Regions from separate parts of the Streptomyces sp. NPDC002851 genome, predicted to be linked through region 1. Evidence: riboswitches for the same ligand, from Rfam matches in the RefSeq annotation. Region 1 holds a riboswitch; each other region holds the start of a gene.
What was found. A riboswitch is a leader RNA that binds a small molecule or an ion and turns the genes downstream of it on or off. The one in region 1 is predicted to bind cobalamin.
Positions count from the first base shown of each region.

Region 1 (3,726 bases):
ACCGCAGAATGGCGCCCAGTCCCCCGGCCGGTGCTTGGGCGGGATCGCTCACCACCAGGACGTCGGCGCCGTTCGCCACGGCGGAGCGGACCAGGGCGTCGTCGGCGCGTGCCGAGGTGGGGCGGACCTCGCCCAGGTACTGGAGTTCGGAGCTGCGCACCGCCACTTGGTCGGGGGCCTTGCCGACCCAGACATTCCGTGCGGCATCCGCGCCGTGCGGGCTGACGAGCAGGGTGTCGATCTGGTGCTCCCGTGCCGCCTCGACCAGAGCCGGTACGCCGGACGCGGCGTACGGCGTCTCACCGCCCGCGGGCTCGGCCCGCGCACGGAAGCGCCCCGTCACCTCCGCGAGATGCGCACGCTCACTGACGGCCCGCACCTGCGCGATATCCCGGTCGAGCGCCGCGGTGTCCGTTCCCGGCGCCCGCCCTCCGTGCGTCGTCTCGTACGTCACGGCGCGAAGGGCCGCGGGGAGTTTCTCGTGCACCGACCGGCGCTCACGCGAATCTCCGGCCAGGAGCAGCGCCGCGGCGCCGCTCTTCTCGAACACCTCACGGGCCGCTTCGGCGATCTCACGGGCGTTGTGCTCCCAGGTTTCCTCCGCCTTGGACTGGACGTGACGCTCGGCCCGGTCGTTCCTGCCCGTTCGAGGGATCGACCAGTCGACACCGGCAACCGTTCCGGCATCCTCGCCGCCTCGGCTGCTGTGCAGTGCGAAGTCCGCGCCGGTCTTGTCCACCGTGACGACCAGGCAGACCGGATCGTCGCCGACCGCTTCCAGCAAGGGCGTCAGCCGGGGCACGAACCCCCATGACGTGGACGGCACCGCGGGTGGCGCGGGAAGGGAGACATCGAGGACCACCTCGCCCTCGGTGGCGAACAACGCACGGCCGGCCTGCGTCGCCGGCTCTCCCGTGCGCTCAACAGCCAGGGCCTTCTCCACGGCACCGCAGGTGGCGTCGTCCGCGCCGAGCTCGGACAGCTTGGCGGCGGTCGCATGCGCCGTGAGGCTCTGCTGCTTGGCCGCGTCCTTGGTGTCATGGGACGTATCGGCATAGACCGATGCCCAGGGCCCCGGCCGGTCAGCGAGCGGTCGAAGGAGCGAGAGGTGCATGGCGCTGCCTCCTCGGAGTTGCCGCCGTGCTCACATTCCCAGGATTACGATCATGACGCCCCCCGCAGACGGCGTGCGTGTGCACTTCCAGACTGCACCCGATCGCTTCCCCTTGCAGCGAGGGCGTGGGTCTCGCCGTCACTGACACCAACCCATCGTGCTCGCCCACTCGCCCACGGCCGCGCACCGCGTGCATGTGGGACCGCCCGGTGACGAGGGCCAGGCCAGTGCCGTGGTAGCTTTCCAGCGCCAGTCGAACCTCTGTGCGTTCTTGTACGCGCACGGGTCAGGGAATCCGGTGGGAGTCCGGAACTGACGCGCAGCGGTGAGGGTGACGGGCGGAGCCACTGCCACTGGGCCGGTGCACCGGTTTGGGAAGGCGCTTCGCGCGGATGACCCCGAGTCCGAAGACCTGCTGGCACCCCGGCTCCGACCAGTGGGCCGGGGTGGACCGTAGACCGGCTCCGCGTATGAGCCCTGGACGCAGAGGAATCCCCGTGCCTTTCGCACGCCAAGCAGGTCAAGCACGTGCAGTTCGTCCAGCACGTCCAGCACGTCCAGCAGGTCTCTCTCGTCAAGTTCGCCGTGCCGTACCCCTGTTGGCGGCCGCCGTGCTGCTTGCCGGATGCGGCGGCACCGGCTCCACAACCGACACCGCGCAAGGCACCGGTCGGGCCGTCACGCTCGACAACTGCGGCACCAAGGTCCGTATCGAGCACACTCCGCGACGTGCCGTCGCCCTCGACCAGGGCTCGGCGGAGATCATGCTCTCGCTGGGTCTCGCCGACCGGATGGTGGGCACGGCCACCTGGACCGACCCGGTCCTGAAGAGCCTGGCGAAGGCGAACGCCAAGGTGCCGCGGCTCGCCGACCGCTACCCGTCCTTCGAGAAGGTCCTGGACACCGAACCGGACTTCGCCGCCGCCTCGTTCACGTACACCTTGGGCAAGGGCGGTGTGGCGCCCCGCGAGCGGTTCGAGCAGCTCGGTGTGCCGACGTACCTCTCCCCCACCGACTGCGCCGGCAAGGACAACGGCGGGGACGGCGACGGAACGCGCACCACGCCGTTCGCCCTGGACACCGTGTACGGAGAGATACGCGATCTGGCGCGGATCTTCGACGTGGAGGAGCGCGGCGAGAAGCTGATCTCGCGGCTCAAGTCGCGTGTGCACAAGGCTACTTCGGGGGGCTCCGTGGATTCGGGGGCGAGCGCCGGAGGCGTCAGTGTCCTGTACTGGTTCGCGAACGCCCAGTCGCCCTACATGGCGGGCTGTTGCGGTGCGCCCGGCGTCATCACCAAGGAGCTCGGGCTGCGCAACGTCTTCGACGACACGCACGAGGAGTGGCCACAGATCAGCTGGGAGACGGTCGCGGACCGCGATCCGGACGTCCTGGTCATCGGCGACCTGACGCGTCGCTCGCAGTCGGCCGAGTCCGCCGCCCAGAAGATCAAGTTCCTGGAGTCCGATCCGGTCACCAGGAACATGACGGCCGTACGCAAGAAGCGGTACGTGCTGCTGAACGGGCAGGACCTGAATCCGACCATCCGGACCGTCGACGGCGTGGAGAAAGTGGCCGCCGCCCTGCGCGAGTTCGGCCTCTCCGAGCGTACGGAGAAGCGAGCGCGGTGAATGTAGCGAGCGCAGTACGTGCGGCGCGTGTGGTGCGTGCAGTGCGTGCAGTGCGTGCAGTGCGTGCAGTGCGTGCGGTGGGCTCGGCGAACCGCGTGAGTGTGGTCCGGAGCGGGCTCTACTGGGCGGTCGGCGTCGCTGTGCTGTGCGTGTCCGTCGCCGTGGCCATCACCATCGGCCCGGCGCACATCCGCGTCGGCGACGCGTGGTCGGCGTTCGGCGCGCGGCTCGGTCTGACCGCCTCGGACCTCTCGCCGATCCGGGACGGCATCGTGTGGAATCTGCGGCTGCCGCGCACGCTGCTCGCCGCGGTGTGCGGGGCGGGCCTCGCGGTGTGCGGCACCGTGCTGCAGGCGCTGCTGCGCAACCCGCTCGCGGATCCGTTCGTCCTCGGCGTGTCCTCCGGGGCGTCGACCGGTGCCGTCCTCGTCGTCGTGCTCGGCGTGGGCGGCGGCGCGCTCTCGGTCTCCGGGGGCGCTTTCATCGGCGCCGTCTGCTCGTTCGCGCTCGTTCTGTTGCTCAGCCACACGCTGGGCGGCACGACGGACCGGGTCGTCCTGTGCGGGGTCGCCGCGATGCAGCTGTTCTCCGCGCTCACCTCCCTCGTCGTACTGACGTCCGCCGACGCGGAGACGACACGCGGCGTGCTGTTCTGGCTCCTCGGTTCGCTCGGCGGGGTCGGCTGGGCGGAGGTGTGGCTCTGTCTCGCGGTGCTCGTGGTGACTTCGGCGGTGTGTCTGGGGTACGGGCGCACCCTCGACGCCTTCGCCTTCGGGCCCGAGGCGGCCGCCGCGCTCGGCGTCCACGTCATCCGCACCCGGCTCGTACTGCTGTGTGTGACCGCCCTGTTGACCGCGGCGCTCGTCAGCGCGGCGGGCGCGATCGGCTTCGTCGGCCTGATCCTGCCGCACGCGGCACGTGCCTTCGTGGGGCCCGGCCACACCCGGCTGCTTCCGGTCACGGCGCTTGCCGGGGCCGTGT
Region 1 covers NZ_JBSFUT010000008.1:188,714-192,439, forward strand. Annotated here, with positions in the region: gene ACWD10_RS11705 (baeRF2 domain-containing protein) at 1-1,114, opposite strand, end outside; cobalamin riboswitch at 1,365-1,548, shown strand; gene ACWD10_RS11710 (ABC transporter substrate-binding protein) at 1,714-2,745, shown strand; gene ACWD10_RS11715 (FecCD family ABC transporter permease) at 2,841-3,726, shown strand, end outside.

Region 2 (3,726 bases), on a different contig from region 1:
TCCCCAAGTAGCCCCTGGCAGCCCTTACTTATGTAGGGGACGTTTTCGGTACGCGAGCTTATGTAGAGGACGTTTTCGGTAACCGAGTGAGGGCGCCCCCGATCCGGGAGGTGCCCTCACCTACGTACGGACTACCGACCGGCCTTCGCCAGCTTCAGGGCGTACTCCGGCCACCACTCACCGGCCTTCGGGCCGCCCTTGCACTCGCCGTCCGACTCGCCGGGCCGCTTGATCCACAGATACGCGTCGACGAGCTCGTCACCGGTCTTTGTGGTCGGCTCCTCACCGAGCGCACGCCCGGGCGGGTTGCACCAGCGCTCGGCCTCGTCGCCGCCGGTGTACGGGCCGTTGCCGTTGCGGCTGGTGTCGATCACGAACGGCTTGTTGCCGACCTTCGGTGAGAGCTCCTTGCCGAAGGCGGTGGCCTCTTCGGTGGTGAAGAAGTTCGATACGTTCACCGCGAAGCCGTCGGCCTTGTCGATGCCCGCGCGCTTCAGCGGCTCGTAGTACGCGTCGGGCGAGCCGGTGCCCGGATTCCCGCCGTCCAGATAGACCTTGGTGTTCTTCAGCGCCTTCAGCTTCGTCACGGCCTCGGTGAGCAGCGCGTACCGCTCCTCGTGGAACTCCTTCGGGGTGCACTGCTGCACCAGGTGAAGGAGCGAGTCCGGCTCCAGGATCACGGTGGCGTGCCGATCCCCGATGCCCTTGGCGACGCCGTCGACGAAGCCCCGGTAGCTGTCGCCGTCCGGGGCGCCGCCCTTGGAGAACTGCCCGCAGTCGCGGTGCGGGATGTTGTAGAGCACCAACAACGCGTCCCGGTCGGCCTTTTCGGCAGCCTGGGTGAAGCCGCGCGCCTCCTGCTCGGGGTTCTCGGTGCCGATCCACTCCGCGACCGGCTGCTCCGCGATCTTCTTGATCAGCGCGGCGTCCTCGCGCTTGCCGTCCTTCTCGTACGCGGCGACCTGCCGGGCCGCGTTGCCGTCCGGGTTGACCCAGTACGGGTCGGTGGCCTTGGGCCGCTGTCCCACGGGACCGCTGGTCGTGCGGTCCTGGCCCGGCTCCGGGTCGCCCGACGAGGAACAGCCCGCGAGCAGCAGCGCCGCCGCCCCCACGGCAGCCGCCGCGGCCTTACCCGCCCGTACCGCGGGCCCGTGCCCACGGCGGTCGTGCTTGCCGTACATCCACTCCCCCTTGGTGCACTGTCCGGCTCCCCATCGTGGCACAGGGGCCCGCACGCACGAGGGGGCCCTGGGCGCGGGGCACGGCGTGCGCCGCCCCGTGCAGTCCGCGCGCCGCCCCCGCGCCGTCCACGCGCGGTTGACAGGCGTCGCTGCCTGCTGGGACTCTCCCGGACGACAAGTCCATACAGCGAGGCGACGGCAGACAAGGAACCCGGTGCGAATCCGGGACGGTCCCGCCACTGTGACCGCGCGCGATGACCCGCCAACTCGACGGGCGCGTACGGGAGCCAGGAACTTGAGCCGTCGTCCTCCTGCCATGGGGCGTGGAAACCCCAGAAGGAGGCTCATCGATATGTCCCTGCACGCGCAGACCCCCGACACCGCCGCGGTATCGGCCGCGACGACCCGCACCCGCGACTGGCTGCTCGCTTCGGCCGCCGCGATCATCGCCCTGGTGGCGCTGTACGCGGTCTTCATCGACAACGGCACCGCGATCGCCGCGACCGGCGACTATCTGCACGAGTTCTCGCACGACGGACGGCACCTCTTCGGCGCCCCCTGCCACTGATCGGGGCGCTCCCAGCATGAACTCCCCCGTACTCCCCCTGCTCGGGCGCGGGTTGGCGGCGGGCGGCGCGGCGGGCCTGGTAACGGGCCTGTTCTCGCTGCTGCTCGCCGAGCCGCTGATGGACCGTGCGATCCGCCTCGAGGAGGCGCGCTCGCACGCCCATGACGCGGCGCCCGCGGCCCAGCATCACGAAGAGCTCTTCTCCCGTTCCCAACAGCACTTCGGCCTGGTCGTGACGGCGATCGTCGCGGGGCTCGCCATCGGCGTGCTCTTCGCCATCGCGTACGCCCTGGTGCACCGCCGCACCCCGGACGCGTCCCCGTGGTCGCGCGCCCTGGCCTTCTCGGCCGCGGCGTTCCTCGCGGTGTCGCTCCTGCCGGGCCTGCGCTATCCGGCCAACCCGCCGGGCGTCGGCGACTCGGGCACGGTCACCAACCGGCAGGAGCTGTGGCTGGCCGCCGTCGTCATCGGCGTGCTCGGCATGTTCCTGGTCCGGCAGGTGTACGTCCGGCTCGCGGCGCGCAGCGTCCCGGTGCGGCACCTCGCGGTGGCGGCCACCACGGTCGCGGTACTCGTGGCCCTGTTCGCGCTGCCGGGCAACCCGGACCCGGTACCCGTAGGGGCCACCCTGCTCTGGGACTTCCGCATGCTCTCGCTCGCCTCGCACGTCCTGCTGTGGGCGGTGTTCGCGGCGGTCTTCGGCGCGCTGGGGCTGCGCGCGGCGGCGGCCCGTGCGGCGGTTCCGGCCGGGGAGGGAGGCGTGCCGGACGCTCAGGGCGCCGTGCCGGTCAGGTAGGCGGAGACGACGACATTCGACGAGTAACTGCGGGTGACCCGGTCGAACGTGCCCCCGCAGGTGATCAACCGCAGCTCGGCGCGGCCCGGTTGGCGCTCCCCGTACGCCTGCCGGGCGTCGAACTCGTTCCGCCCGAAGACCCGTACGCCCTCGACCGTGAACTCGGCGACGGTCCCGTCGGCCCGTGTCACCCTGGCCTTGGCGCCGGGGCGCAGGGTGCTCAGGTGGTAGAAGACGGCGGGCCTGGTGTCGGTGTCGACGTGCCCGACGAACAGGGCGGTGCCCTCGGCGCCGGGTGCGGTACCGCCCTCGTACCAGCCGACGACGCCGGGCTTGTCGTAGCCGGGTGGCGCCACGGCCCCGTCGGCGTCGAGGCCGCGCCGCACCACGGGTGCGCTCACCCGGATCGACGGGATGTCGAGGTGCTGGGGCGGCGCGGCGGACAACGCCTGCTGCGTGGGCGGCAGTTCGAGCCGGGCGGGTCTGCCGACGGCGGCGACGTCGCCGGTGGTGGGGCCCGCGGCGCCGCCGGGCACCTCGGCCGCCTCCCCGCCCCACAGCCAGAACCCGACGAGCAGGAGGGCCCAGACCACGCCGGTGCAGAACCGCCCCGCCCCTGCTCCGCCTTCCGCACCGGCCGCCATGCCTCGCCGTCCTACCTGGAGCGGCGGGAGCGGACGCCGACCCGTGCGGCGAGGGCGAGCGCGGTAACGGCCACGAGCAGCCCGCCGATGAGCGCGTACGTCGTGCCGTCCCCCGTCCCGGCCGCCGCGGTCTCGGCGGTGCCGCCGCCGCCCGCGCGCATCGGGGCGGTGGGCGAGGCCGGGGACGTGCGTTTCGCGGCCGGGGGCTCGGGCTTCGGTTTCGCGGCCGGAGGCTCGGGCTTCGCGGCCGGGGGCTTGGCCGAGGCCTTGCGGGTGGGCGAGGGCGAGGGTGAGGGCTTGTCGCGGACGATGGTGATCTTGCCCTTGCCGCGGTCCTTGCCGTCGCAGCTCACCGTGACGTCGTACCGTCCAAGCTCCACCGTCGAGCGGATCATGGCCTCGCCGCTGAGGGGTGAGCCTTCGCCCTCCGGTCCGGTGAGCGTCGCGTCGGCCACGAAGGCCTCGGACTTGGCGGCTCCGCTGGTGCCCTCGCACCCGGCGGCGGTGACCGCCACCTCTTCTCCGGGGACGGCCTTG
Region 2 covers NZ_JBSFUT010000014.1:22,435-26,160, forward strand. Annotated here, with positions in the region: gene ACWD10_RS16685 (galactose oxidase-like domain-containing protein) at 1-11, shown strand, start outside; gene ACWD10_RS16690 (glycoside hydrolase family 6 protein) at 132-1,181, opposite strand; cobalamin riboswitch at 1,361-1,500, shown strand; gene ACWD10_RS16695 (CbtB domain-containing protein) at 1,534-1,749, shown strand; gene ACWD10_RS16700 (CbtA family protein) at 1,766-2,545, shown strand; gene ACWD10_RS16705 (class F sortase) at 2,521-3,189, opposite strand; gene ACWD10_RS16710 (hypothetical protein) at 3,201-3,726, opposite strand, start outside.
Region 2: linked by a shared signal. The riboswitch ahead of ACWD10_RS16695 (CbtB domain-containing protein) and the one ahead of ACWD10_RS11710 (ABC transporter substrate-binding protein) in region 1 are both predicted to bind cobalamin.

Region 3 (3,726 bases), on a different contig from region 1:
GGCCGTGGCGTCCTCATCGCCAAGGGACAGCACGTTGATCCGCCAGCGCTGGGAGCAGATCACCGCACCGCCGAGGAGCACCGGCACCGCGGCCACGGCGGCCTTGCCGTACGTGGCGGTGGCGAGGCTGCCGAGCAACCAGAAGACCAGGGACTGCAACTCGCCGTAGGGGTCGGCGAGATACGTAAGGAGCGAGACCAGCGCCGCGAAGAACGCCCCGACGACGATCCCGGACAGCACGATCGTCAGGGGTGGCGCCGGGCCGCGCACCCGGCTGGTCGCGAAGACCGCGACGAGCGCGAGCAGCCCGAACCCGAACGAGCCGAGCACCAGCGCGGCCGAGCCAAGGCCGAGGACGAGGGCGAGGGCCCCGCCGAAGGACGCGCCGGAGGAGACGCCGAGAATCTGCGGGCTGACGATCGGATTGCCGAAGACGGCCTGCAACGTCGCCCCGCACAGGGCGAGGCCCGCGCCGACCAGCATGGCAAGCAGCACCCGGGGGAGCCGGACGCGCAGCACGGTGGCTTCCTCGGTCGGCGTCCACGTCGGCTCCAGCGGCAGCAGTTGGCCGAGGAGGATCCGTACGACCTGGTCGAAGCCGACCGTGTAGCGGCCGAGGGCGAGGGCGGCGACGGCCACGAGCACGACAGCGGCCGGGAGGGCGAGGAGGGCGGTGCGGCGACGGGCCGAGCCGACCCGTACCGGCGTGGTTCCCGGCCCGCCGGGTCGCGCCGGGCCGCTGCGCCCGACCCGCTCAGCGGCCGAAGTCATCGTAGTCCCGGGACCCGGAGTTGGCCTTGGTCCGCAGAATGCCGTCCAGCTGGGCGTCGGTGGGTTCGGCGCCGTAGAGGAACGCGTACTGGCGGACCACCTCGGCCCGCAGGCCCGGCGCGCCGGTGCCGTGCACAAGCCCTGCGAGCCACTGCCACATGAGCGGCGACTCCTGGCTGGGCGGGTCCCAGCGGTAACCGCCCAGCGGCACCTTGTAGATGCGGCGCTCGCGCACGGCGCGCAGACTCGCCAACGCCGGGTCACCGTAGAGGTCCTTCGGGGCCGCCGGACCGAAGTTGCCGAGGAGGACGATGTCGGGGTCCCATTTCAGCAGCTGCTCGGTGTCGATGGCGGCCTGCTCGCTGTCGATCCCGGCCGCGGGATTGCGGGCGCCGACGAGTTCGGTGACGTAATGGTTGTACGAGGCGCCGCCCCCGACCTGCAGACTCTCGGTGGCCCCGCGCAGATAGAGCACCGACGGCGCGGACCTGGCCCCGGCACCGGGCGTGCGAAGCTCGGAGCGCAGCTTCCTCATCCGCTCGCGCATCCCGGCGACCATCCGCTCCGCCCGCTTCCGCTTGCCGAGCAGGGCGCCGTACAGCGCGATGGCGCCTTCCAGGTCCTTCTGGGTGCCGTAGGTGAGCCGGGCGACGGTCAGACCGGCCTGGCGGAGCGGTTCGACGATGCCCGGGCCGCGGTCGCCCCACTGGATGACGACATCAGGGCTCAGGTTCAGGACGCTCTCCACGTTGGGCGCGAACTCGGCACCGGCCACGTCGGTGGGGACCTTGAGCAGCTCGGGGTAGGCCGAGCCGAGGAAACTGCCCGCGACGGCGGTGCGCGAGGCGGCGTTCATCCCCACCAGCACCTCGGGTCCGCCGTTGACGGCGACCACCATGGACGCGGCCGGCAGCGGGATGGTCACCACCCGACGGGCCGGGTGCGGCAGTTCGACGCTCTTGCCGGTCAGATCGGTGACGGTGAGACCGTCACCGCGGCTCGCCGTCCCGGCTCGCCCGCAGGCGGTGCCGAGCAGGGGCAGGGCGACCGCGGTCAGCGCGCCACCGAGCAGTCTGCGGCGGGAGACGTCCGGGCTCGGCACAGTGCGTTCAGGCATCCGGGGTCCTCTCGGGTCCGGAGCACGATCCGCCAGGGGACCGGCAGCCGGGACCGCGACGCACCGGCCATGGCCCACTGGGCCGTCAGCCACACACGCCTAGCCGCCCGAACGGGTCTGCCGCGGCGCCTGTCGCCACCGCAGACCTCATGCACGCCTCCTGGAGTCCACGCCCCGTGGATGGTGTCCGCGACAGGTCAGTGTCCTGACTCCCGGATCGCTGCTCGCCCCGACCTTCCAGCCGCGCGGCCGTGGTCGTATGCGGGGTCCGCTCCCCGGTCACAGTGGCGGGACCGTGCCGGATTCTCACCGGCTTCCTGGCTCCCGTCGCGTGGTTCGACGGGCACACAGTAGCCAACCCGTTCCTACCCGGGGAAGACGAGCCTGCCGGTGCACCGGCGCACGGAGGGGTGTGAGCGAGGCACGTGGACCTGGACCGCACCGCCAAGTACGGCCGTGCTCAATACGTCTTGTCGTGCTCAATACGTCTTGTACGGATGCGTACGAGCGATCAGCAGGGCCACATCGTCCGGATCCTGGTGGTCGCGCAAGGTGTTGAGGAGGAGGTCGCAGGTTTCCTCCAGGGAGCCGCGGGGGCGGTCGAGGAGGCGGGGCAGGGCCTGGAGGCGGGTGTCGATGTCCTGGCCGCGGGACTCTACGAGACCGTCGGTGTAGAGGACGAGTTCGTCGCCGGCGGCGAGGGTGATCTCGCGGGCCTCGAAGGGGACGCCGCCGACGCCCAGGGGTGCTCCGGTGGGCAGGTCGAGGAGGCTCGGCGTGCCGCCGCCGGGTCCGGTGTGGGTGCGGACGGGGGGCAGATGGCCCGCCGTGGCGAGACGGCAGCGGCGGCTGTGTGGGTCGTACTCGGCGTAGACGCAGGTGGCGATGGTCTCGCCGAGGTCGGCGGTGATCCGGTCCAGGTGGGTCAGGACGTCGGTGGGCTCCAGGCCGAGCCCGGCCAGGGTGCGGGTCGCGGTGCGCAACTGGCCCATCGTTGCCGCGGCGTGCAGGCCGCTGCCCATGACGTCGCCCACGACGAGGGCGGTCTTGTGGCCGGGCAGCGGGATGACGTCGAACCAGTCGCCGCCGACCTCGATGGCCGTGGAGGCGGGCCGGTAGCGGTAGGCGACCTCGAGGCCGGGCGGGCGCGGCGGGCGCACGGGCAGCAGGTGGCGCTGGAGGGCGAGCGCGGCCTGGGACTGCTCCTGGTAGCCGCGGGCGTTGTCGATGGAGATGGCCGCTCGGGAGGCCAGTTCACCGGCGAGCAGCAGGTCGTCGTGGTCGAAGCCGCGCGGGTTGCGGGCGCGGGCCAGGGTGAGCGCGCCGAGCACCGTGCCCCGGGCGCGCAGCGGCACCGCGAGAAACGAGTGCACCCCGGCCTCGGCCAGGAGTTTCGCGGCGTTCTCGTCGCGCGCGATCCGCTTCATGTCGTTCGGCCCGACCTGCGCGACGAGGACCGGGCGGCCGGTGCGGATGCACTTGGCGACCAGGCGCGAGTCGTCGTACTGAATCGACCGGCCGACCGGGTCGGGGGCCTGGACGGCCGGGGTCGGGTAGGCCGTCTTGAGCGCGAGCGCGCGGAACCGGGGGTACCGGGTGGCGGTGGCGGACGGGCTCGGCGGGCCGTCCTGCAGCACGGCTTCGAGGAGGTCGACGGCGGCGATGTCGGCGAGCTCGGGGACGAGGCTGTCGGCCAGTTCGCGGGCGGTGAGGTCCAGGTCGAGGGTGGTGCCGATGCGCTCCGTGGCGTCGGCGATCATCGCGAGGCGGCGTCGGGCCCGGTCCGCCGCGGTGGCCGCGCGGTGCTGCTCGGTGACGTCCACGACGGACACGGCGAG
Region 3 covers NZ_JBSFUT010000015.1:133,932-137,657, reverse strand. Annotated here, with positions in the region: gene ACWD10_RS18125 (FecCD family ABC transporter permease) at 1-771, opposite strand, end outside; gene ACWD10_RS18120 (ABC transporter substrate-binding protein) at 755-1,888, opposite strand; cobalamin riboswitch at 2,067-2,255, opposite strand; gene ACWD10_RS18115 (SpoIIE family protein phosphatase) at 2,368-3,726, opposite strand, start outside.
Region 3: linked by a shared signal. The riboswitch ahead of ACWD10_RS18120 (ABC transporter substrate-binding protein) and the one ahead of ACWD10_RS11710 (ABC transporter substrate-binding protein) in region 1 are both predicted to bind cobalamin.

Region 4 (3,726 bases), on a different contig from region 1:
CACGTCCGCGTCCAGGGCCTCGATGGCGGGCAGGATCTCGCCGAACTCCGCGTAGCACATGTGCGTATGGATCTGGGTGTCCGCGCGCACCCCGGAGGTGGCCAGGCGGAAGGACTCCGTCGCCCACTCCAGATAGGCCGCGTGTCCGGCGCGGCGCAGCGGCAGGGTCTCGCGCAGGGCCGGTTCGTCGACCTGGATGACGGCGGTACCGGCCGCCTCCAGGTCGGCGACCTCGTCGCGCAGGGCGAGCGCGACCTGCCGCGCGGTCTCGGCGAGCGGCTGGTCGTCGCGTACGAAGGACCAGGCGAGCATCGTCACCGGGCCGGTGAGCATGCCCTTGACCGGGCGGTCGGTGAGCGATTGGGCGTACGTCGTCCAGCGCAGCGTCATCGGCGCGGGCCGCGACACGTCGCCCGCGAGGATCGGCGGGCGGACGTAGCGGGTGCCGTACGACTGGACCCAGCCGTGCCGGGTGGCGAGGTATCCGGTGAGCTGTTCGGCGAAGTACTGGACCATGTCGTTGCGTTCGGGCTCGCCGTGCACGAGGACATCGAGCCCGGCCTTCTCCTGGAAGGCGACGACCTCGCGGATCTCGGCGGCGATGCGTTCTTCGTACGCCGAGTCGGTGAGCCTGCCCGTGCGCAACTCGGCGCGGGCGGAGCGCAGTTCGGGGGTCTGCGGGAAGGAGCCGATGGTCGTGGTGGGCAGCGGCGGCAGGTTCAGGCGGGCGCGCTGGGCGGCGGTTCGTTCCTCGTACGCGGCCGCGCGGCGGGTCTGGTCCGCGGTGACGGCGGCGCAGCGGGCGCGTACCGCCGGGTCGTGGGTGAGCGCGGATCCGGCGCGGGTCGCCAGGTCGGCGCGGCGGGCGGCGAGCGCGGCGGCGACGGTGTCCCGGCCGTGCCGCAACGCGCGGGTGAGCAGGGAGACTTCGCGGGTCTTCTGGCGGGCGAAGGAGAGCCAGCGCAGGATCTGCGGGTCGAGGCCGCGTTCCATGGCGGTGTCGAGCGGCACGTGGAGCAGCGAGCACGACGGGGCGACGTCGACCTGGTCCGCCAGGCCGAGCAGGGTGCCGAGGGTGGCGAGGGCCCGTTCCAGGTCGGCGGCCCAGACGTTGCGTCCGTCGACGACCCCGGCGATCAGGCGCTTGCCGGGGAGCCCGCCGATGGCGGCGAGCGCGTCGAGGTTGCCCGCGGCGGCGCCGGTGAAGTCGAGGGCGAGGCCGTCGATGGGAGCGTCCGCGAGTACGGGCAGGGCGTCCCCGAGTACGTCGAAGTAGGAGGCGACGAGGAGTCGGGGGCGGTCCGTGAGGGCGCCCAGGTCGCGGTAGGCGCGGGCGGTGGCGCTCAGCACGGCGCCCGGCCGGTCCTGGACCAGGGCGGGCTCGTCGAGCTGTACCCAGGCGGCGCCCGCGGCCCGCAGATCCGCGAGGACGGAGGCGTACACCGGGAGCAGCCGGTCGAGCAGCGTGAGCGGGTCGAAGCCGTCGGGAGCGCCCGGCGCGGGCTTGGCGAGCAGCAGGAAGCTGATCGGCCCGAGCAGCACGGGCCGGGCGGCGAAGCCCTCGTCACGGGCCTCGGTGTACTCGGTGAGCTGCTTGCGGGAGTCGGCGGTGAAGACGGTGCCGGGCCCCAACTCCGGTACGAGGTAGTGGTAGTTGGTGTCGAACCACTTGGTCATCTCCAGGGGCGCGGCGGTGGCGGTGCCGCGCGCCATGGCGAAGTAGAGCGCGAGGTCGTGGGCCGCTGAGCCGCCCGTCCACTGCTCGCCCGCGGGTACGGCGGCGCGGTGCCGGGGCGGGATCGCGCCGACCATCTGGGCGGTGTCGAGGACGTGGTCGTAGAGCGAGAAGTCGCCGGTGGGGATCTCCTCGATCCCGGCGTCACGGAGTTCGCGGCGCCGGGCGGCGCGCAACTCGGCGGCGGCGCGGTGCAGTTGGGCGGCGTCGGTGCGCCCGGCCCAGTAGCGCTCGATCGCCTTCTTCAGCTCGCGGTGGGGGCCTTGGCGGGGGTAGCCGTGCAGGGTTGCGGCGGTACGGCAGAGGGTGGTGTCGGGGTGATCGGCGGTCACGGAACTCTCCTTCGCGAGTTCTCGGCGGGCCGCGCGGCCGAGCACGTACGACGAAGGAGGGGCGGCGCACGCACTGGTGCCGTCGCCCTGCCGCCGCCGACCCGCCCACGAGGTCCCGGTGCGACCGCGGCCCGTGCGGGTCCGCGGGCAGTGGCAGGTCTTCGGACTCGCGGGCGTGCTCCTCGGCCCGGGCTCTTTCACCCGTACCAGGGGCTCCTACTGGCCGTCGCTTCCCGGACGTGGATGTCGTACGTCCAGTGCGTGTGACGGCGGTCGTTCCCGCTCACCGCTGCGGGGCAGTCCCGGATTCCCACCGGGTTCCCTCTTACGACGCCACCGCCTGGCGGGCGGGGCGAACCAGCTGCGTGGGCCAGCCTAGACGTTCGGTGCTACGGGCGGGGGCGGAGGTGTGATTTCCGCTTCCCGGGGGCAGCGGGCGCCGGGGGCCATGGCAGCATGTGCGGCCATGACGCACGCCCGTTCCACTCTGCGCGCCTTCCGGGCCGCGCTGTTCGCCGCGGTGTGCGTCACTCTGGGCACCGCGGGGCATTCGTACACGTCTGGACATCAGGTCCCTCTTGGTGGCCTATTGAGCGCTTTGGGCGTTACGGGTGTTCTGGCCTGGGTGGGGGCCCGGCGGCGTCGCGGTCCGGTGGCCATCGGGGCCGGGCTGCTCGCGGTGCAGGGGGCACTGCATTTGGCCTTCGCCGGGGCACAGGAGCATGCCGCCGCCATGGGGCACGGCCAGGACCACGCCGCCATGGCGCACACCCAGGGGCACGGCTCGGCCGGGATGCTCGCCGCGCACCTCCTGTCCGCGCTCCTGTGCGCCCTGTGGCTGGCCCGTGGCGAGGCGGCACTCTTCCAGCTCCTGCGCACGCTCGAAGCGCTGACCTTCACTCCGTTGCGGCTGCTCGGCGCGGCGGTACGGCTTCCGGAGCCGCCCGGCCCCGGACGGCGGCCGTGGTCCTGGTACGGCCCGGCCCGGCCGCGTACCGCCGTACTCGCGCACGTGGTGTCCCGGCGCGGGCCGCCGGTGACGGCGCGTCTCCCGCGTTACGCACCCGCCGCCGCCTGACCTCGGCTTCCTTCGCGCTCCGGCGCCGCGGTGGGTGCGCTGTCACCTGCCCACGCACCGAACTCCGAAGGACGTCATGGCCATTGACAACCGGCACGAGCCGGACATCGCCGAAGAAAATCCACCAGATACACCAGATACGAAGGGGCAGGGCGACGGCGGCGAGCGCCGTCCGGGCGCCTGGGCCGCGCTCCGCCCGCTGCTCCTCCGCCTCCACTTCTACGCCGGGGTGCTCATCGCCCCGTTCCTGCTCGTCGCCGCCGTGAGCGGGATGCTGTACGCGCTCTCGTTCCAGGCCGAGAAGGTCGTCCACCGGCACGAGCTGCGGGTCCCCGTCGGGGATGAGACCGTGCCGCTGAGCGAGCAGGTCGCCGCCGCCCGCAAGGCACACCCCGAGGGCACCGTCACGGCCGTGTGGCCGCCGGCCGAGGAGGGCGCCACGACGCGGGTGCTCTTCGCCTCGCCGGACGTGCCCGAGGACCGCGAGCTCGCGGTGTTCGTGAACCCGTACACCGCCGAGATCCGCGGCGAGCTGGCCAGCTACGGCAGCTCCGGCGCGCTGCCGCTGCGCACCTGGATCG
Region 4 covers NZ_JBSFUT010000009.1:34,397-38,122, reverse strand. Annotated here, with positions in the region: gene metE (5-methyltetrahydropteroyltriglutamate--homocysteine S-methyltransferase) at 1-2,067, opposite strand, end outside; cobalamin riboswitch at 2,219-2,427, opposite strand; gene ACWD10_RS12170 (hypothetical protein) at 2,534-3,145, shown strand; gene ACWD10_RS12165 (PepSY-associated TM helix domain-containing protein) at 3,222-3,726, shown strand, end outside.
Region 4: linked by a shared signal. The riboswitch ahead of metE (5-methyltetrahydropteroyltriglutamate--homocysteine S-methyltransferase) and the one ahead of ACWD10_RS11710 (ABC transporter substrate-binding protein) in region 1 are both predicted to bind cobalamin.